One region of the Citrobacter sp. FDAARGOS_156 genome, then DNA from elsewhere that is predicted to be linked to it. Evidence: predicted binding sites of a transcription regulator. Region 1 holds the regulator's gene; each other region holds the start of a gene.
The links. The regulator PhoB, encoded in region 1, activates phosphate uptake and scavenging genes when phosphate is short. The targets are predictions, from matches to a motif close to CTGTCATAAAACTGNCNNAT.
Positions count from the first base shown of each region.

Region 2: a site for PhoB is predicted at 4,682-4,701, ahead of phnC (phosphonate ABC transporter ATP-binding protein). Genes of this name have one in related genera too.
Region 3: a site for PhoB is predicted at 4,775-4,794, ahead of pstS (phosphate ABC transporter substrate-binding protein PstS). Genes of this name have one in related genera too.

Region 1 is NZ_CP014030.2:1,434,627-1,441,597, forward strand. It holds gene sbcC (exonuclease subunit SbcC) at 1-2,055, opposite strand, end outside; gene sbcD (exonuclease subunit SbcD) at 2,052-3,254, opposite strand; gene phoB (phosphate response regulator transcription factor PhoB) at 3,445-4,134, shown strand; gene phoR (phosphate regulon sensor histidine kinase PhoR) at 4,185-5,480, shown strand; gene brnQ (branched-chain amino acid transporter carrier protein BrnQ) at 5,888-6,971, shown strand, end outside.
Region 2 is NZ_CP014030.2:702,826-709,796, reverse strand. It holds gene AL515_RS03460 (diguanylate cyclase regulator RdcB family protein) at 1-789, opposite strand, end outside; gene crfC (clamp-binding protein CrfC) at 786-3,143, opposite strand; gene AL515_RS03445 (zinc ribbon domain-containing protein YjdM) at 3,686-4,021, shown strand; gene yjdN (VOC family metalloprotein YjdN) at 4,162-4,611, shown strand; gene phnC (phosphonate ABC transporter ATP-binding protein) at 4,744-5,532, shown strand; gene phnD (phosphonate ABC transporter substrate-binding protein) at 5,688-6,704, shown strand; gene phnE (phosphonate ABC transporter, permease protein PhnE) at 6,809-6,971, shown strand, end outside.
Region 3 is NZ_CP014030.2:283,364-290,334, forward strand. It holds gene phoU (phosphate signaling complex protein PhoU) at 1-699, opposite strand, end outside; gene pstB (phosphate ABC transporter ATP-binding protein PstB) at 714-1,487, opposite strand; gene pstA (phosphate ABC transporter permease PstA) at 1,534-2,424, opposite strand; gene pstC (phosphate ABC transporter permease PstC) at 2,424-3,383, opposite strand; gene pstS (phosphate ABC transporter substrate-binding protein PstS) at 3,646-4,686, opposite strand; gene glmS (glutamine--fructose-6-phosphate transaminase (isomerizing)) at 5,021-6,850, opposite strand.

The DNA.
Region 1 (6,971 bases):
GGTCAGTTCATTTTGGCGACGCTGCCACATCTGCGCTTCGCCCACACGTGCGTTAAGCCAGGCGGTGATATCGTCATCGGCAGGAAGCGACAGACCGTAGCGGGCTAATTCAGCGAGAAGCGTAGTCTGCCGCTGTTCAATATGCAGTTGAAGCTGGGTTATCTGTTCGGAATGTGCAGTAATTTGTGCCTGCAGGGCATGACGCAGGCTCAACTGGTGAAGCTGTTGTTCGTGCTCTTCCTGAGCGGCCAGCCACGGGGCAATGTCATCCTGCGGTTGTAGCGTGACGTTGAGGCTGGCGGTGACGGTCTGCCACTCTTTAGTAAGTGCTTGCTCCTCCTGAGAAAGCGTCTGTACCTCGCGTTCATCGCGCTGTAGCTGTTGGGTTATCGCGTCGAGCTGCCCGCGTAGCGTTGACCCCTCATCGGCCAGCGTTTTGACCTCTTTTTCTAATGCCTCACGCCGCGCCTGATTGACGCTGAGTTCGAGGGTCTGATAGTGCTCAATGGCCGGATGTGTCGTGGAGCCACAAAGCGGACAAGGCTGTCCGGACTGCAGTAAAGCACGCTGGCTTTCCAGATCTTTAATCCGTGCTTCCTGTTCGCAGAGCGTTTTCACATCGGTCAGATGCTGATTTTTATCTTTATAGCGCTGACGTTTTTCTGCCAGGGCCGCGTTGCGTTGTGCTTGCTCCTGCTGGCGCTGCTGAATTGTGGTGCGTAGCTGTACCAGTTGTTTTTGTTTCGGCGCAATTTGTCCATGCAGATTGCTCAGTTGCTGGCGTAATGGACGCAACTGTGAGTGCTGCGCCAGCGCTACCGTGACCTCTTGCGCGCTAAGGGCCAACGAGGGAAGCGGCAGTGCATCCAGCTTGCGCACGTCGCTGTCGCGTAGTTTTTGCCACTGACGTAGCTGCTCGTTAGCGTCAGATTGCTGTGCCAATAGCGCTTTCCATCCTGCCAGTTCGCTGCTCCATAAGCGGAAACGGTCATGTTCGTTCAGCCAGTCGGTTAGCGCCTGCTGTTCGGTGAGCAGGGTCGCCGACTGTTTTTGTGCCTGCTGACGGATGCGCCCGCGCAGCGCTAAGCTGCTTTGTAAGCGAGCATTCACTTCCTGAATATTCTGTCGTGTTCGGCGGAGCGTGGCGGATTGTTCCTGAATTCGCTCCCAGTACGGACGCAATGCTCTGGCGGGATGTGCCAGGCTGAGTGTCGCCAGCTGCGGTTGTGCTTTATCTTGCGCCTCTTTTGCGGTCTGTAATGCTTGCTGGTGGCGGCTTACTTCTGCCTGTAGCTCATTTTGTCGGATGAGCCAATTAAGATGCTGTTGCTGGATTTGCTGACGGGTAAGATGCTGTTTTTCTTCGTCAGTAAGTACCTGCAAACTTTCTGTCAGAGACTGTACCTGCTCTGGTGCTAACAGCGCCACGCCGCTGGCCTGGGCCTGCAGTTTTTCCAGCTCCGTACGCGCTGCTTTGTGCTTTTCAAACACCATGGCGGAGATTTGGCCGTAAATCTCTGTGCCGGTCAGCTCTTCCAGCAGTTCGGCGCGCTCTTTCGGTTTGGCATTGAGAAATGCGGCAAACTGGCCCTGAGACAGCAGCATCGAGCGGGTAAAACGGCCGTAATCCAGCCCGGTAAGCTCGGCGGTCATTTCCAGCTTGTCTTTAACTTTATCGGCGAGAATTTTGCCATCGGCGCAACGAGCCAGTTCGACACGCGGAACCTGCAGGTTACCTTCTGGTTGATTGCGCGCGCGGTTCTGGCTCCAGAATGCGCGATAGGCTTCGCCTCTGACTTCGAATTCAACTTCGGCCAGACATTCCGCCGTATCGCGGGTCATCAGGTCGTTTTGCGACTGCGATACGGTATTGAGTCGTGGTGTTTCGTGGTACAGCGCGAGGCAAATGGCGTCCAGTAGGGTGGTCTTCCCGGCACCGGTTGGACCGGTGATGGCGAACAGCCCGTTGCTGGCAAAAGGCTCTGCCGTGAAATCAACTTTCCATTCCCCTTTCAGAGAGTTGAGGTTTTTCAGACGCAGGCTGAGAATTTTCATGCTTCGGTCTCCCCGGCGAGCGTGTGTAAGGTTGTGCTAAACAGCTGATTCAGGCGCTCACGCTGTGGATCGTCGAGTTCTTCCAGTGCCAGACGGCGGTCAAACACCTCCGTCACGCTTAATTCACTCAACGTTTCACGTCGTTCATTGGCCATGATGCGCTCGCGTTGTTCACGACTACGACGCACCAATAAGACTTCTACCGGTAAGTCTTCGGTCAGAGTCTGGATTTTGCGCTGCATATCATGCAGATAGTCATCGGTCGCGATTTCTATATCTAACCACACCGGCGGTTCCTGTTGCGTGCCACGCCATTGTTCCAGCTGTGCGCTAATCGTCGCTAAATCGCCTTTCAATACGGCAAGTTGTTGGGTTACGGGTACGATGAGGTTTTCAACGGCGCTCAGCTTACCGTTTTCAAAGCTCACCAGGTGGACGCATTTGCTTTTGCCGCACTCGTCAAAACTCAGTGCAATCGGGGAGCCGCAATAGCGAATATGTTCCGTACCGCCGATGACCTGTGCCCGGTGAATATGTCCCAGCGCGATGTAATCCGCCGGTGGGAAATTTTGTGCCGGAAAAGCATCCAGCGTCCCAATATAAATATCGCGTACGGCGTCACTTTTACTGGCGCCGACGGTGGTCAGATGCCCTGTCGCAATAATTGGCAGATTCTGGTCGCCACGCAGCGCGCAGGCGTCCTGATATTGCTGTTGGTAATAGTCGGTGATTGCACCTAATAAATGCTGCTGTTTTTCTTGCCCGGTCAACCCAGCCTGGCTGGTAATGATGTCGCGCGGACGTAAGAAAGGAACCGGACACAGGATAGCCCCCGGCGTGCCGTCGCGTTGCGGCAGTACCTGCGGCGCATGGCCGGCGCTGGCAACGACCGTGGTGTTGAGGAACGCCAGAATATCGCGAGATTCATTGAGTGTGGCAACGGAGTCATGGTTTCCTGCCAGCACGACCAGATGACAGCCTGTTTGCTGTAGGTTGACAACAAAACGGTTATACAACTCGCGGGCGTAGCTTGGCGGTGAACCAGTATCAAAAATATCACCTGCCACAATAATGGCATCCACCTGATGGGATTGTGCCGTTTCCAGCAACCAGTCGAGAAAGGCCTGGTGTTCAGCGGCGCGGCTCTTGCTGTAGAAATTTTGGCCCAGATGCCAGTCAGACGTGTGGAGGATGCGCATAAGAGTTCCATGACAAAAAAACGATGGCGGAGATTATAACCTTGCAAGGACGGTAATATCTTGTTTCCGGGCTGTCATAATTCGCCTGGCTGCGTTAAACCTGGACTATCTTTTCATAAATCTGTCATAAAAGTGACGCATAATGCCACGGTATTGATGGCAAACGATTTAATTATAAACAGGGCAAATCATGGCGAGACGTATTCTGGTCGTAGAAGATGAAGCTCCAATTCGTGAAATGGTCTGCTTCGTGCTCGAGCAAAACGGTTTTCAACCCGTAGAAGCCGAAGACTATGACAGTGCTGTGAACCAACTTAATGAACCCTGGCCGGATCTCGTCCTGCTTGACTGGATGCTTCCCGGCGGCTCGGGTCTACAGTTTATTAAACACCTCAAACGGGAAGCGATGACGCGGGATATCCCCGTGATGATGCTGACGGCGCGCGGTGAAGAAGAAGACCGTGTGCGGGGTCTGGAAACCGGTGCGGATGACTATATTACTAAGCCGTTCTCTCCGAAGGAGCTGGTGGCGCGTATTAAAGCCGTTTTACGACGTATTTCCCCCATGGCGGTGGAAGAAGTTATCGAGATGCAAGGGCTGAGTCTTGACCCTACCTCGCACCGTGTGATGACCGGCGAGGATCCACTGGATATGGGACCCACCGAATTCAAACTGTTGCACTTCTTTATGACCCACCCTGAGCGCGTCTACAGCCGTGAACAACTCCTCAATCATGTCTGGGGAACCAATGTCTACGTGGAAGACCGGACAGTGGATGTGCATATTCGTCGGTTGCGTAAAGCGCTGGAGCATAGCGGACACGATCGTATGGTGCAGACGGTTCGCGGGACGGGATATCGTTTTTCGACCCGCTTCTGACTGACAAGAATCATGGCCTGATGGATTAGGCCGTAAATGGAGTAAGACGTTTGCTAGAACGATTGTCATGGAAAAGGTTGGTACTGGAGCTGATCCTCTGCTGCATACCGGCTTTTATCCTTAGCGCTTTTTTTGGTTATCTACCCTGGTTTTTACTGGCGTCGGTAACGGGCCTGCTTATCTGGCATTTCTGGAATTTATTACGTTTGTCCTGGTGGCTATGGGTCGACAGAAGTATGACGCCGCCGCCGGGGCGCGGCAGTTGGGAGCCGTTGTTATATGGGCTGCATCAAATGCAGCTGCGTAACAAAAAGCGCCGTCGCGAATTGGGTAACCTCATTAAACGCTTTCGCAGCGGCGCCGAATCACTGCCCGACGCAGTGGTGCTAACCACCGAAGAAGGCGGGATTTTCTGGTGTAACGGACTGGCACAGCAGGTTTTAGGGTTACGCTGGCCGGACGATAGCGGGCAAAATATCCTTAATCTGCTGCGCTACCCGGAATTTACGCTGTATCTGAAAACACGCGACTTTAGTCGGCCAATTAATCTGGTACTCAACACCGGACGGCATCTGGAAATTCGCGTGATGCCCTACACCGATAAGCAACTGCTGATGGTGGCGCGTGATGTTACGCAGATGCATCAACTGGAAGGTTCCCGACGTAACTTTTTCGCCAACGCCAGTCATGAGCTGCGCACGCCGCTGACGGTGCTGCAAGGCTATCTGGAAATGATGCAGGAGCATCCGTTGGAAGGGACAACGCGCGAAAAAGCGCTGCATACCATGCGTGAACAAACGTACCGTATGGAAGGGTTAGTGAAGCAACTGCTAACGCTGTCAAAAATTGAGGCTGCGCCGACGCTGCAACTGAATGAGAAGGTCGATGTGCCCATGATGCTGCGCGTGGTTGAGCACGAAGCGCAAACGCTGAGCCAGCACAAACATACGTTTACTTTTGATGTTGATAACAGCCTGAACGTGCGGGGTAACGAGGAGCAGTTGCGTAGCGCTATCTCGAATCTCGTCTATAACGCGGTGAACCACACCCCTGCGGGAACGCACATTACCGTACGCTGGCAGCATGTGGCCTCGGGGGCGGAATTTTGTGTGGAAGACAACGGTCCAGGTATTGCCGCCGAGCATATTCCACGCCTGACCGAGCGTTTTTATCGCGTAGATAAAGCGCGATCGCGGCAAACGGGCGGTAGCGGACTCGGGCTGGCCATCGTTAAGCATGCCCTGCATCATCACGACAGCCGTTTGAATATCGACAGCGAACCAGGCCAGGGAACGCGATTTAGTTTCGTGATCCCGGAACGTTTAATTGCCAAAAATAGCGGTTAAAACGTATTCGTAAGTTTATCTTTCCAAAAGCCAGCGCGAGCTGGCTTTTTTTGTTGTAGTCAATAAGTAGCTCCTGAATTTTACGACGTTTGATTGTTTTTTGTTCGCATGATTACCCATGTCTTTTTCCAGGGAATGGTGTTTTGTGCTGGTTCAATTTTTCATATCACTATATTGTTCTGGTTTTTAGATCCCACCTTGCTTTAAAACGTTATAAGCGTTTAAATTGCGCATCAAATGCTGTCATACCGACTGCATTTACGCGGTAAATCGAAAAACTATTCTTCGCCGCGCCAGACCGGGAGAATTTCCCGCTGGAATTGCTTAAAAATGCCGCTGTATCATCCCGCAGGGAAAGGCAGAAAATTAAACGTTTTCAACACCACATCCACAGGCAGTAAGACTTTATGACCCATCAGTTAAAATCGCGCGATATTATCGCACTGGGATTTATGACATTTGCACTGTTCGTTGGTGCAGGTAACATTATTTTCCCCCCAATGGTTGGTTTGCAGGCAGGCGAGCACGTCTGGACCGCGGCCTTTGGCTTCCTGATTACCGCCGTAGGCCTTCCGGTACTTACCGTGGTCGCATTGGCGAAAGTGGGCGGCGGTGTGGACAGCCTGAGCACGCCTATCGGTAAAGTTGCCGGTCTGCTGCTGGCTACCGTCTGCTATCTGGCCGTGGGGCCATTATTCGCCACGCCGCGTACCGCAACGGTTTCGTTCGAAGTTGGGATTGCACCGCTGACCGGTGATTCTGCGCTGCCGCTGTTCATCTACAGCGTGGTCTATTTCGCGATTGTGATTCTGGTGTCACTGTATCCCGGCAAACTGCTGGATACCGTGGGCAACTTCCTTGCTCCATTGAAAATTCTGGCACTGGTTGTGCTTTCCGTGGCGGCGATTGTCTGGCCAGCGGGCCCGATCAGCAATGCGATGGAAGCCTATCAAAACGCGGCATTCTCGAATGGCTTTGTGAACGGCTATCTGACGATGGATACGCTGGGCGCGATGGTATTTGGTATTGTTATTGTTAACGCCGCCCGCTCGCGTGGCGTTACCGAAGCGCGTTTGTTGACCCGTTACACCGTCTGGGCTGGGCTGATGGCGGGCGTGGGTTTAACGCTGCTGTACCTTGCGTTGTTCCGTCTGGGTTCAGACAGTGCGACGTTGGTCGATCAATCTGCTAACGGTGCGGCAATTCTGCATGCGTATGTTCAGCACACCTTCGGTGGTGCAGGCAGCTTCCTGCTGGCGGCGCTGATTTTCATCGCCTGTCTGGTCACCGCGGTTGGCTTGACCTGTGCGTGCGCAGAGTTCTTTGCCCAGTATGTTCCACTGTCTTATCGTACGCTGGTATTTATCCTCGGCGGCTTCTCGATGGTGGTTTCTAACCTGGGCCTGAGCCATCTGATTCAGATCTCTATTCCGGTGCTGACGGCTATCTATCCGCCATGTATCGCACTGGTTGTATTAAGCTTTACCCGCT
Region 2 (6,971 bases), 730 kb from region 1:
CTGCGTCACCGACCAGCTCACCGGATGGCGCTGTGCATCGCACCAGTCACCCAGCCAACTCAGCAGATCGTTATGTTCGCTCGACCCCCCAACTGCAGGTGAGTTCAGCCATTGATGATAATAATGGCGCGTAGTAGGTGCCGCATTCACGCTATGCGCCAGCGTCTGGGCAGCCATCGTGCGTAAATTGTCTTTTAGCATCGACACTACATCGGCATTCGCCAGCCGACAGGCATCACCAAAGGCGCCCCAGCGCAGTTCCTCCAGCGCAACAAAGCAGCGTCCGGGTAATGACCAGCCGTCATACGCGCCAGCCCGCCAGCGAGTAAAAATCTGTTCACTGTGTTCGCCTGCCTGCACGGTCAGCCCACGTTGCGTCAACGCTTTCTCTTTATATGCGCTACGTTGGGCAAACCCGTCAGCCAGTGAAATTAATTGCTGCATCACGCCGGGAGTTGATTGTCCGCGTGGCTGTTCAGTTTGTTGTAAGAACACCAGTCGCTCGGCAATACGTACCAGCGCCAGGTGACCAGGATCGATAGTACCCGCCAGTTTTTCCACCAGCTTAAGGCGCATCACCAGGTGTTCGCTGGAAACCCCCGCCATCACCCACGCCCGCAGTTGCGTCTGGGATAACACTTCCTGCGTCAGGCGCGCACGCAACCGCTGCTGCTGCTGCAGAAAACCGCCGGAACGTTTGGTTTCATCTCCCTGAACCAGATCGACCATAAACTTCGGGTAGACGCACTCCAGCGTCCGCCCAGGGCCTTCCAGTAACACGTTAGTCATGTATGCTCGGTTGCAAAAAGGGTGTGGATATCGTCACGCAGCAAGCGGGAATCTTCATAAATCCATGCCGCCGTCGTAATACGATGCTGCAATTGTTCATTCATTGCATTCACCGCCGATTCATTTTGCTGGCGCAGGGTCAGACTCTCGCGCAGGCTCGCCTGCAATTGCGTCAGACACAGTGAAAAATCAGCAAAAAACGTGGCCATGCCTGCCGTAACGGAAATATCGACCTGAGCAACTAAAGCTTTACGAATTTGTTGGCAAAACTGAGTGACATAATGGACAAGATTCTTGTGCAACGCGCCCATATCAATGAGGTAACGCGTTTTTGTTTCGACATAATCATTCCATCCCCAGTTGGGCTGATTCAACCAACGTGAGAACGTGTCACGCACAACACCACCGGTGGACGGGGTATTATCAGCAGGGATATCCTGTTCAATAGCCTCGTTAAACAACTGACGGGTATTGAAATTAAACATCGCCGCATGAAAGGCTGGAAAACGGATCCGCGCCCGAAATCCGGCATGATTCAGATCGTCTTTCACCCGCTGCTCAATAGGCCGCATAGCGTCATTCAGCGCCCGGGATAACGTCGATTCAAGCGCCTCAAAACGCAGCGCCAGGTCCCGGCTGATACTCTCCTGCGCCGCCAGCAGGACAACCTCACAGGAGGAGCGAATTTTATCTAACACAATTTTCGCTTGCCCCTCGTCATGCAACACCAGCATATCACCGGCCATTTCCGCCGTTGCAATGTCAGCTCCCATGCCATGTTGTGACATCATCAGCACGTTTTCTTTAACAAAGAACGTATTGATGCCGCACAGAATCTCGGTCTGTTGCTCACTGAGATAGGCCGCAGCAGCCTCCAGCGCCAGCTCAACCTCGTGACTGACCTCGTCACCCACCCGCGCCTGGCTTCTCTGCAACTGTTGCATATCATCTTCAATATGCGCGATGTTCATCTGCAACTGCTCATAGGCTACGGTTAAGCCGTGGGCGCGAAACTCCAGGTATTCGTGTGCGCTTTGCGAATAGTTCAACAACTTGTGCGATGCCGAGCGAAGCGCATACAGCGAAGCATTGGCGTGAGCGGCGTGAATGACTTTCTGGATCGGCTGCTCAAACAACGAATCCTCCCACAGCAGATCGGCGGCATGGCGAATATGTTCTTTATCCTCAAGATCGGTGGTACGCCAGCGCCTGCCGAGTGCCGCTTCGGCAAAGTCCTGGACCCAGCGCTGCTCCTGATGATCCGGCAAGCGCCCATTATTCACGAGTTCATGACGTGCCCTGTTGGCCAGATATCCCCACATTGAGGAGACCGGATAAATACGTTCAGGCGTAATACCACCTTTCATCAACGTACCGGAAATTAACGCCCGCACCTGCTCTTCATCATCACTGTTGCGGTCTTTCTGATCGAATTTGTTAACCAGCGCATACAGCGGTACTGACTTTCCAACCGCCATAATGGCCTGACGGACTTCCTCATCCGAAATCGACTTCAGTTGGGTATAATCCATCACCGCCAGTACCGCTGAAGCCCGAGCCAGCTGTTCATTGAGCATTTGTTGTAAGTGTGGCTGCCCGGCTTCATTCGGCCCGGGCGTATCCAGCAGCGTCAATTGTCCCGGATAACTTGCCAGCCCGGCCAGATGCACGAACTCAACCTCAATAACCGGAATATGCTCAATTGCAGCATAGGCGACAAACGGAAACTCCACCTCCAGCGCTTTAGACAAACGCACCAGATCGTTCAGGCTCTTGAGAAAATGGAAAATAGGCTGTGCGCCAAGGTAATACCGTTCAAATGCCACGCCGTTTTCAATATGTTGAAGCAGGGCATTCATATCCTTATCTATTTCCAGCGTCTGAGCCAGACGCTGACGATCGCATTCCCGCACGCGCTGCTGTAATACTTTCATTAAGGCGTCAATTGGCGCGACATGCGAAAAATGCAGCACCGGCTCTTTCTGTCCCGGTGTATGGCGGATAAGGGTCGGTAACGCCGTCATCGGGCGATTACGATTAGGTAAAACCTCAGTTCCGACAATCGCGTTAATCGTCGTCGACTTTCCCGCCTTCATCGTACCGACGATCGCCAGAACCATTTCCAGACGGGTAATCTTTCGCAGTTCATTGTTGAGCGTTGCCTGCTGGACATCCATGCCACGCGCGCTGAAATGCAGGGGCTGAACAACCTGTCCACTATGCTCTCCTTTTTTCAGCATGACATCATTCGCCGAGGTCATTGGCAATTTCTGCAATTGCCTGAGATGTTCAAGAGAGAGCATCAGTAAGCGTTCAGCTTCCTGACTTAATTCATAAATTGTCTGTGTGTACATGGAAAATCTTTCCTTAACGCAAATAGCATTACTTTTATTTAGCCAAATCGTTTTATTTATAGATTTTCGGCTTTTATAATTACGTGTGGAAATAATTAAAATTAAAACAACCAGCTGATATTATTAAAATAAAATTTATCGTATGACTGCTGGCCTGATGCCTCTCACTTACTATATTAAGTAAGAAAGATAAACAGAGTAGTTCAGTTTTAAAAAATGCCAGCTTAATTCCCCTACCAAATTTAAGGGGGTCACAAAGTATTCACTCACAATGACTTAGCTAGTCTGTAAGCCATGCTACCTATGAATATCGGGTGTTTCGCCTCACCTTATCTTAAATAGCTAAACGTAGCAATTTCCCTTAAAAAATATTCCTTCTGGTTTTCATAGACGTGAAAGCAACCTGACGCCACAACAGATAGTTGGGCATAATTGGCCTGTAGCCCCGACAAAAGCAGGGATTTTATGTATAATTGCGGCCTTTTTCGGCAATCTGCCAATTTTGGGCGCTTTTGCCCCTGCTGACTTTTGAGGAAATCCACATGTCATTACCACACTGCCCACAATGCAACTCCGAATACACTTACGAAGATAACGGCATGTTCATCTGCCCGGAATGCGCTCACGAATGGAACGACGCTGAACCCGCTCAGGACAGCGACGAACTGATCGTTAAAGATGCTAATGGCAACCTGCTCGCCGATGGCGACAGCGTTACCGTAGTAAAAGATCTGAAGGTAAAAGGTAGCTCTTCCATGCTGAAGATCGGTACCAAAGTGAAGAATATCCGCCTGGTTGAAGGCGACCACAACATCGATTGCAAAATCGATGGCTTTGGCCCAATGAAGCTGAAATCTGAGTTTGTGAAAAAGAACTGATGCAAATTGCCTGACGGCGCTACGCTCATCAGGTCTACACCAGCTCATCTGCCAGGCGGGAAGCCCATACTTCCCGCCTGGTTTATTTATACAGACGATAACTACACTTAACTGGCTTCTCTTACTCTGAGGTAAAGATTATGCCGTTAAGTCCCTATATCTCCTTTGCAGGCAACTGCGCTGACGCTATCGCCTTCTACCAAAAAACGTTAGGCGCTGAGCTGCTCTACAAAATCAACTTCGGTGAAATGCCCAAATCGGCGCAGGACAGTGAAGAAGGTTGCCCTTCTGGCATGAAATTCCCCGATACCGCTATTGCCCACGCCAACCTGCGCGTTGCGGGCAGCGATATCATGATGAGCGATAGCGCCCCCGACGGAAACGCGCACTACTCTGGCTTTACGCTGGTGCTCGACACACAAAACGTCGACGAAGGTAAACGCTGGTTTGATAACCTGGCAGTAAACGGAAAAATCGAAATGGACTGGCAGGAAACCTTCTGGGCCCACGGTTTCGGTAAAGTGAGCGACCAGTATGGCGTGCCGTGGATGATCAACGTCGTCAAACAGCAGCAGCCGCCAACCGAGTAATCAAACGGGAGGCAACCCCTCCCGTACTGTCATCAAATATCGCTCAACTCTTCATCGCCAAGTAACCTTCCTTTAACGAAAACGTCACATTGATCCGCCACGATGGGGCCACTTTTTTAGGGAGGCCGCATCATGCAAACGGTTATTCGCGTCGAGAAACTCTCCAAATCCTTCAATCAACATCAGGCGCTTAATGCGGTTGATCTGAATATCTGTGCCGGTGAGATGGTGGCTCTGCTTGGGCCGTCCGGCTCCGGCAAATCCACCCTTTTACGTCATTTAAGCGGTTTGATCGTCGGTGATAAATCACCTGGTAGCCACATCGAACTGCTGGGTCGCACCGTTCAACATGAAGGCCGCCTGGCGCGCGATATCCGCAAAAGCCGCGCCCACACCGGCTACATCTTCCAGCAGTTCAATCTGGTGAACCGCCTGACGGTGCTGGAGAACGTCCTGATTGGCGCGCTCGGCAGCACGCCGTTCTGGCGCACCTGTTTTAGCTGGTTTACCGCTGAGCAGAAACAACGCGCGTTACAGGCGCTGACCCGCGTCGGCATGGCGCACTTTGCATACCAGCGTGTTTCCACGCTCTCCGGCGGACAACAGCAGCGCGTCGCGATTGCCCGCGCGCTGATGCAGCAGGCCAAAGTGATCCTTGCCGATGAGCCGATTGCCTCGCTGGATCCGGAATCCGCGCGCATCGTGATGGACACCCTGCGCGACATCAACCAGACCGACGGCATCACCGTGGTCGTCACGCTGCATCAGGTGGATTACGCCCTGCGCTACTGCGAACGCATTGTCGCGCTGCGCCAGGGCAACGTCTTCTTTGATGGCAGCAGCCAGCATTTTGACAACGACCGTTTTGACCATCTCTACCGCAGCATGAACCGCGTCGAACAGAACGCGCAGGCTGCATAGTTCTAAAAAACCAGGCGTTATTGGCGCAGCCAGGCTGGGGACGGCCAGCGCGGAAAAACCGGAGCGTACACGCAGTACGTGAGGATTTTGAGCACTGCCCGGATTCAGGCTGGCAAGTGAAATAGCCTGGAACAATGACTAATTAAGGAAACGACATGAGCTATAAGACAGTTGCCGCGCTGGCTTTCACCAGCATGTTTAGCGTCAGTACCTTGTTAAGCCCGGCCCATGCCGAAGAGCAAGAAAAAGCGCTTAACTTTGGCATTATTTCGACCGAATCACAGCAAAACCTGAAGCCACAGTGGGAACCGTTCCTGAAGGACATGGAAAAATCGCTGGGCGTGAAAGTAAACGCCTTCTTCGCTCCGGACTACGCCGGGATCATCCAGGGCATGCGCTTTAACAAAGTGGATATCGCCTGGTACGGCAACCTCTCAGCAATGGAAGCGGTGGATCGCGCTAACGGACAAGTGTTTGCCCAGACCGTAGCCGCCGACGGATCCCCGGGTTACTGGAGCGTGTTGATCGTTAACAAAGACAGCCCGATCAACAACCTGAACGATCTGATCGCCAAACGTAAGGATCTGACCTTCGGCAACGGCGATCCCAACTCTACGTCAGGTTTCCTCGTCCCCGGTTATTACGTCTTCGCCAAAAACAACATCTCCGCCAGCGACTTCAAACGCACCGTTAACGCCGGGCACGAAACTAACGCCCTGGCCGTCGCCAACAAACAGGTGGATGTGGCTACCAACAACACCGAAAACCTCGACAAGCTGAAAACGTCCGCACCGGACAAGCTGAAAGAGTTGAAGGTTATCTGGAAGTCACCGCTGATCCCAGGCGATCCGATCGTCTGGCGTAAGAACCTCTCTGAAGCCACCAAGGACAAGGTGTACGACTTCTTCATGAACTACGGCAAAACGCCGGAGCAGAAAACCGTCCTGGAACGCCTGGGTTGGGCGCCGTTCCGTGCCTCCAGCGATCTGCAACTGGTGCCGATTCGCCAACTGGCGCTGTTTAAAGAGATGCAGGGCGTGAAGGACAACAAAGGGCTGAACGAGGAAGAGAAAACCAGCAAAACCTCGGCGCTGAAAGCACAGCTTGATGATCTCGACCGCCTGACCGCCGCCCTGGGCGCCATGACCAGCGTCACCAAAGCGGTGCAATAACCCTGATGCCCGGTGGCGCTTCGCTTACCGGGCCTACGATGTTTTGTAGGCCGGATAAGGCGCTTGCGCCGCCATCCGGCAATAACCGATGCACGGAGCCAAACATGCAAACCATCACCGTTGCCCCGCCCAAGCGTAGCTGGTTCTCGCTGCTGAGCTGGGCCATTCTTCTCGCCGTGCTGGTGGTCTCGTGGAAAGGCGCCGAAATGGCCCCGCTCACGCTGATCCAGGATTCCGGCAATATGGCAACCTTCGCTGCCGACTTCT
Region 3 (6,971 bases), 1.2 Mb from region 1:
CAGCTTATCCAGTTCATCGCCGCCCACGTGACGGAAATCCTGCCCCTTCACGAAGTAGAAGATGTATTCGCAGATATTCTGGCAGCGGTCACCGATACGCTCGATAGAACGTGCGCAGAACAGCGCAGTCAGCACGCTTGGAATGGTACGCGGGTCTTCCATCATGTAGGTCATCAGCTGGCGCACAATGCCTTCATATTCCTGGTCGACTTTCTTATCTTCGCGATAAATACGTACCGCTTCGTCGAGATCCATACGCGCAAACGCATCCAACACGTCATGCAGCATCTGCACGGTGTGACGACCCAGCGACTCCAGACTTACCAGCAACGGCTGGTGCTGTTGCGAGAACTTCTCCAGCGCGGTGCGGCAAATTTTGTCCGCCACATCACCAATACGCTCCAGCTCAGCGATAGTTTTGATAATCGCCATCACCAGACGCAGGTCGCTGGCGGTAGGTTGACGCTTGGCGATGATACGCACGCAGGCTTCATCGATCGCCACTTCCATCATGTTGACGTTTTTATCGCCTTCAATGACGCGCTTCGCCAGTTCGCTGTCCTGATTATGCATGGCGGTAATCGCATCAGAAAGCTGCTGCTCTACCATGCCACCCATGGTCATCACCTGGGTACGGATGCTTTCCAGCTCTGCATTGAACTGGCCGGAAATATGTTTATTAAGGTTAAGGTTATCCACAACAAGCTCCTGAATCAGCCGTAACGACCGGTGATGTAGTCTTCAGTTTGTTTCTTCGCGGGCTTGGTGAACAGATCGTCCGTGTTGCTGAACTCAATCAACTCGCCCAGGTACATAAATGCCGTGTGATCGGAACAACGCGCTGCCTGTTGCATGTTGTGGGTAACGATAACAACGGTGTAATCTTCTTTCAGCTCAGTGATCAGCTCTTCAATACGCCCGGTAGAAATCGGGTCGAGCGCTGAACATGGCTCATCAAGCAGTAGCACTTCCGGGCGAATGGCGATACCACGCGCAATACACAGACGCTGCTGCTGACCACCGGAGAGAGAGTACCCGCTCTGGTGTAATTTATCTTTGGTTTCATTCCACAGTGCGGCCTTGGTCAATGCCCACTGCACACGTTCGTCCATATCCGCACGCGAGAGTTTCTCAAACAAACGTACGCCAAACGCGATGTTGTCGTAGATAGACATTGGGAACGGCGTTGGCTTCTGGAACACCATGCCGACTTTGGCACGCAGCAGCGCGATGTCCTGGGTGTTGGTGAGAATATTGTCACCATCCAGCAGGATTTCACCTTCCGCACGCTGCTCCGGGTACAGTTCAAACATTTTGTTGAAGGTACGCAGCAGCGTCGATTTACCACAGCCAGAAGGCCCGATAAACGCCGTGACCTGGTTTTTCGCGATATCCAGGTTGATGTTCTTCAGGGCATGGAATTTGCCATAGTAGAAGTTCAAATCACGAACCTGAATTTTACCCGGGGCAGTATCAACCATACTCATTTCAATCTTTTCCTCATCCGGCGCCGCATCAGCCACGCCGTAAAAATTAACCGTGTTTCTTCTTCGCGAAAATGACGCGCGCCAGAATGTTCAGCAGCAGTACGCACAGGGTAATAATCAGTACCCCGGCCCAGGCCAGTTGCTGCCACTCAGCAAACGGGCTCATCGCAAACTTAAAGATCGTGACCGGCAGGTTGGCTATAGGCTGCATCATGTCAGTGCTCCAGAACTGGTTGGAGAGCGACGTAAACAGCAGCGGAGCCGTTTCACCTGCAATACGTGCAATTGCCAGCAGAATACCGGTAATAATGCCCGATACAGACGCCTTCAGGGTGATTGCAGAAATCATCTTCCACTTCGGCGTACCCAGCGCATAGGCGGCTTCACGCAGGCTATCCGGAACCAGTTTGAGCATGTTCTCAGTGGTACGAATAACGATAGGTACCTGCAGCAGCGCCAGCGCGATCACGCCCGCCCAGCCTGAGAAGTGCTCCATTTTTGCTACCACGATGGTGTAAACGAACAGACCGACCACGATGGATGGTGCAGAAAGCAGAATGTCGTTGATAAAACGGATGACCTCAGCCAGCCAAGACTTACGCCCATACTCAGCCAGGTAGATACCCGCCATAATGCCGAGCGGGGTACCAAACACGGTCGCCCACAGAATCAACAGACCGCTACCGGCCAGGGCGTTCGCCAGACCACCACCTGCCGTATTCGGCGGCGGCGTCATTTCGGTGAACAGCGCCAGCGACATACCGTCAATACCGCGGGTAATCGTGGACATCAGGATCCAGATAAGCCAGAACAGACCAAATGCCATGGTCGCCATTGAGAGCGTCAGCGCGATGCGGTTCTTCAGACGGCGACGCGCCTGCATTTTACGGCGTGATTCTGCCAGTGCGGTGGTGTTTTGCATTTCCAGCGTAGCCATTAGCGTGCCCCCTCATTTTTCGCAAGGCGCATGATCATGAACTTAGACGCAGCCAGTACGATGAAGGTGATCACAAACAGAATCAGACCCAGTTCCATAAGTGCAGCAACATGCAAACCCGATTCCGCTTCAGCAAATTCGTTCGCCAGCGCAGAGGTGATACTGTTGCCCGGCATATACAGCGATGCGCTGTCGAGTTGGTAGGTGTTACCGATGATAAAGGTCACCGCCATGGTTTCACCCAGCGCGCGACCCAGACCCAGCATTACGCCGCCAATGACACCATTTTTAGTGAACGGCAGAACGATACGCCAGATAACTTCCCAGGTAGTACAGCCAATACCGTAGGCTGACTCTTTCATCAGTACCGGCGTTTGTTCGAACACATCACGCATAACTGCCGCAATGTACGGGATGATCATGATGGCGAGGATCACGCCAGCAGCCAGAATACCGATACCAAATGCCGGGCCAGCAAACAGTGCGCCAACAAACGGAATGTTGGAAAGAATATTACCGACCGGCTCCTGGAAATACGTCGCAAACAGCGGGGCAAAGATAAACAGGCCCCACATGCCGTAAACGATACTCGGGATCGCCGCCAGCAGTTCAATAGCGATACCCAGCGGACGTCTCAGCCAGCCAGGTGCAAGTTCCGTCAGGAACAAAGCAATGCCGAAACTCACCGGAACGGCGATCAGCAGTGCGATAAGTGAGGTGACCAGCGTACCGTAAATCGGTACCAGTGCGCCGTAGATATCATTTGGCGCATCCCAGTCTTTGGTCCAAAGGAATGAGAAACCAAATTTCTGGATGCTTGGCCAGGAGGAGATGATCAGAGAGACAATAATGCCACCCAACATCAATAGCACAATCAGCGCAGCCAGTTTTACCAGCGCGCTGAAGATCATGTCACCCTTTTTACCCGGTGGGTTAAAAGCAGGCTTGGTTGCAGCCATAAATCACTCTTTAAGTTTGGGCCAGGAAGCGCGCATTTTATCGTGCTTCCCAGCTAACGTAATGCCATACCCTAAATAATTCGAGTTGCAGCAAGGCGGCAAGCTTGTGACAAATTCGTCAGGAACGAATTTGAACAGCCGGAGGCTGCCTTCGGTGAGGGACAAGGATGTCCCTCATTCATCCCCAGGAGCATAGATTTACTATGTAACTGGAGTGAACAAGCGCAGCCAACACAGCTGCGGCTCGAAGTATGACGGGTATTTAGTACAGCGCTTTACCGCTGCTGTCTTTCACGTTGGTCTTCCATGCAGCACGAATCTGCTCAACCACGCTGTCCGGCAGGCTGGCGTAATCCAGGTCGTTGGCCTGTTTGCCGCCATTTTTGTACGCCCAGTCAAAGAACTTCAGCACTTCAACGCCCTGCTCAGGCTTCTTCTGCTCTTTGTGAACCAGGATGAAGGTGGTGGAAGTGATTGGCCACGCATTGTCACCTTTCTGGTTAGTCAGATCCTGAGCGAAGGTTTTGCTCCAGTCAGCGCCTTTAGCTGCATTAGCAAAGTTTTCTTCTGTCGGGCTTACCGGCTTACCATCAGCAGTAACCAGTTTGGTGTATGCCAGGTTGTTCTGCTTAGCATAAGCGTACTCAACGTAGCCGATAGAGCCTGGCAGACGCTGGACGAACGCAGCGATACCGTCGTTACCTTTACCGCCCAGACCGGTCGGCCAGTTCACAGTAGAGCCTGCGCCAATTTTAGATTTCCACTCTTCGTTCACTTTCGCCAGGTAGCTGGTGAAGACGAAGGAGGTACCGGAACCATCTGCACGACGCACAACGGCAATGTTCTGAGAAGGCAGCTTCAGACCCGGGTTCAGTTTGGTGATGGCTTCATCATCCCACTTCTTAATTTTGCCGAGGTAGATATCGCCCAGAGTTTTACCGTCAAGCACCAGCTCTCCGGACTTCAGGCCAGGGATATTCACCGCCAGCACCACACCGCCGATCACTGTCGGGAACTGGAACAGACCTTCCTGAGCCAGCTTCTCGTCAGATAACGGCGCATCAGATGCACCGAAATCAACGGTATTTGCGGTAATTTGTTTTACACCACCGGAGGAGCCGATACCCTGGTAGTTTACTTTGCTACCGGTCTCTTTCTGATAAGTATCAGCCCATTTGGCATACACTGGCGCAGGAAAAGTTGCACCAGCACCTGTCAGGCTCGCTGCAGCAAAGGCAGAGAACGCGCTCATAGATAAGGTCGCGGCGACAACAGTTGCGACAGTGGTACGCATAACTTTCATAATGTCTCCTGCACGGTTTTCGTAAATTGTTGTTTGAGTTGCTACTGTGAGCAAAATAGGACAAACAGGTGACAGTTAAATGTACGAAATATGACAGTTTTATGACAATGAAAAATAATGCGCCAAGAACAATTAAAAATTGTATAAAAACAGCAAGTTAATAGATTATATGACAATCATATTTCGGCAAAATTTTCTTTTTATGACACTGAAAACAGTAGCTGAAGATGACGGTTTGTCACATAAAACAGGCGGGATAATTGATTAAAAACAGAACGCGTTTAAAAAAATGCCCCGCTTTGAGCAGGGCATTTTCAGTTCAGCGAGGTATCGCTTATTCCACGGTAACCGACTTCGCCAGGTTACGCGGCTGGTCCACGTCAGTACCTTTAATCAGCGCCACATGATACGCCAGCAGTTGCAGCGGAACGGTATAGAAGATCGGTGCAATCACCTCTTCCACATGCGGCATCTCGATGATATGCATATTTTCATTACTGATAAATCCTGCATCCTGATCGGCGAAGACGTACAACTGGCCGCCACGGGCACGCACTTCTTCAATGTTGGATTTCAGTTTTTCCAGCAACTCGTTGTTCGGTGCAACCACGATAACCGGCATATCCGCGTCAATCAGCGCCAGCGGACCGTGCTTCAGCTCACCAGCGGCATACGCTTCTGCGTGAATATAAGAAATCTCTTTCAGCTTCAGGGCGCCTTCCAGCGCAATGGGGTACTGATCGCCACGACCAAGGAACAGTGCATGGTGTTTGTCAGAGAAGTCTTCCGCCAGTGCGGCAATACGCTTGTCCTGTGACAGCATCTGCTCAATACGGCTCGGCAGCGCCTGTAACCCGTGAACAATCTCTTGTTCAATAGTCGCATCCAGACCTTTCAGACGAGCCAGCTTCGCCACCAGCATTAGCAGAACAGTCAGTTGGGTGGTAAATGCTTTCGTGGAGGCCACGCCGATTTCGGTCCCGGCATTGGTCATCATCGCCAGGTCAGATTCACGTACCAGAGAAGAGCCTGGAACGTTACAGATTGCCAGCGACCCCAGATAGCCCAGCTCTTTAGATAAGCGCAGACCCGCCAGGGTATCCGCCGTTTCACCGGACTGAGACAGGGTAATCATCAAACTGTTACGACGCACAGCGGATTTGCGATAACGGAACTCAGAAGCAATTTCCACATCACAAGGAATGCCGGCCAGCGACTCAAACCAGTAGCGGGATACCATGCCTGAGTTGTATGACGTGCCGCAGGCAATAATCTGGATATGCTCGACCTGAGACAGCAACGCATTGGCATTAGGGCCAAGCTCACTTAAATCCACTTCGCCATGACTGATACGCCCGGTCAGCGTATTTTTTATCGCGTTCGGTTGCTCATAGATCTCTTTCTGCATGTAGTGGCGATAAATACCTTTTTCGCCCGCGTCGTATTGCAGATTAGATTCAATATCCTGACGTTTAACTTCCGCGCCAGTCTTGTCAAAAATAGAGACTGAACGACGCGTTACCTCGGCGATATCGCCCTCTTCCAGGAAGATAAAGCGACGGGTTACCGGCAGCAGAGCCAGCTGGTCGGAAGCGATAAAGTTTTCACCCATGCCCAGACCGATAACCAGCGGGCTACCAGAACGCGCCGCCAGCAGAGTTTCTGGATTACGGGTATCCATGATCACTGTGCCGTAGGCACCGCGCAGCTGCGGAATAGTACGCAATACCGCTTCACGCAGTGTACCGCCCTGTTCCAACTCCCAATGCACCAGGTGAGCGATCACTTCGGTGTCCGTTTCAGACACAAAGATGTAACCACGCGCTTTCAACATTTCACGCAGCGGTTCATGGTTTTCGATGATGCCGTTATGCACCACCACAATGTGCTCAGAAACATGCGGATGCGCGTTTGCTTCTGAAGGTTCGCCGTGTGTTGCCCAGCGGGTGTGAGCGATACCCGTACCACCGTGTAACGGATGTTCTTCCGCAGCAGCAGTCAGCATCTGCACTTTACCCAGACGACGCAGACGGGTCATGTTACCTTCAGCATCAACAACAGCCAGACCGGCTGAGTCATAACCACGATATTCCAGACGACGTAAACCTTCGAGAAGGATTTCAGCTACATCACGCTGCGCGATAGCGCCAACAATTCCACACATATTTTTTGATTCCGAATTTAGGCATTATGCCTGTCGTTGTCGCTGACCTGTATTTGCCCTTTCCGGGCGCCCCGAGCCTTGTAGAGAGTGGGGTTATTTTTATAGGTACTGCTTGTTGAGC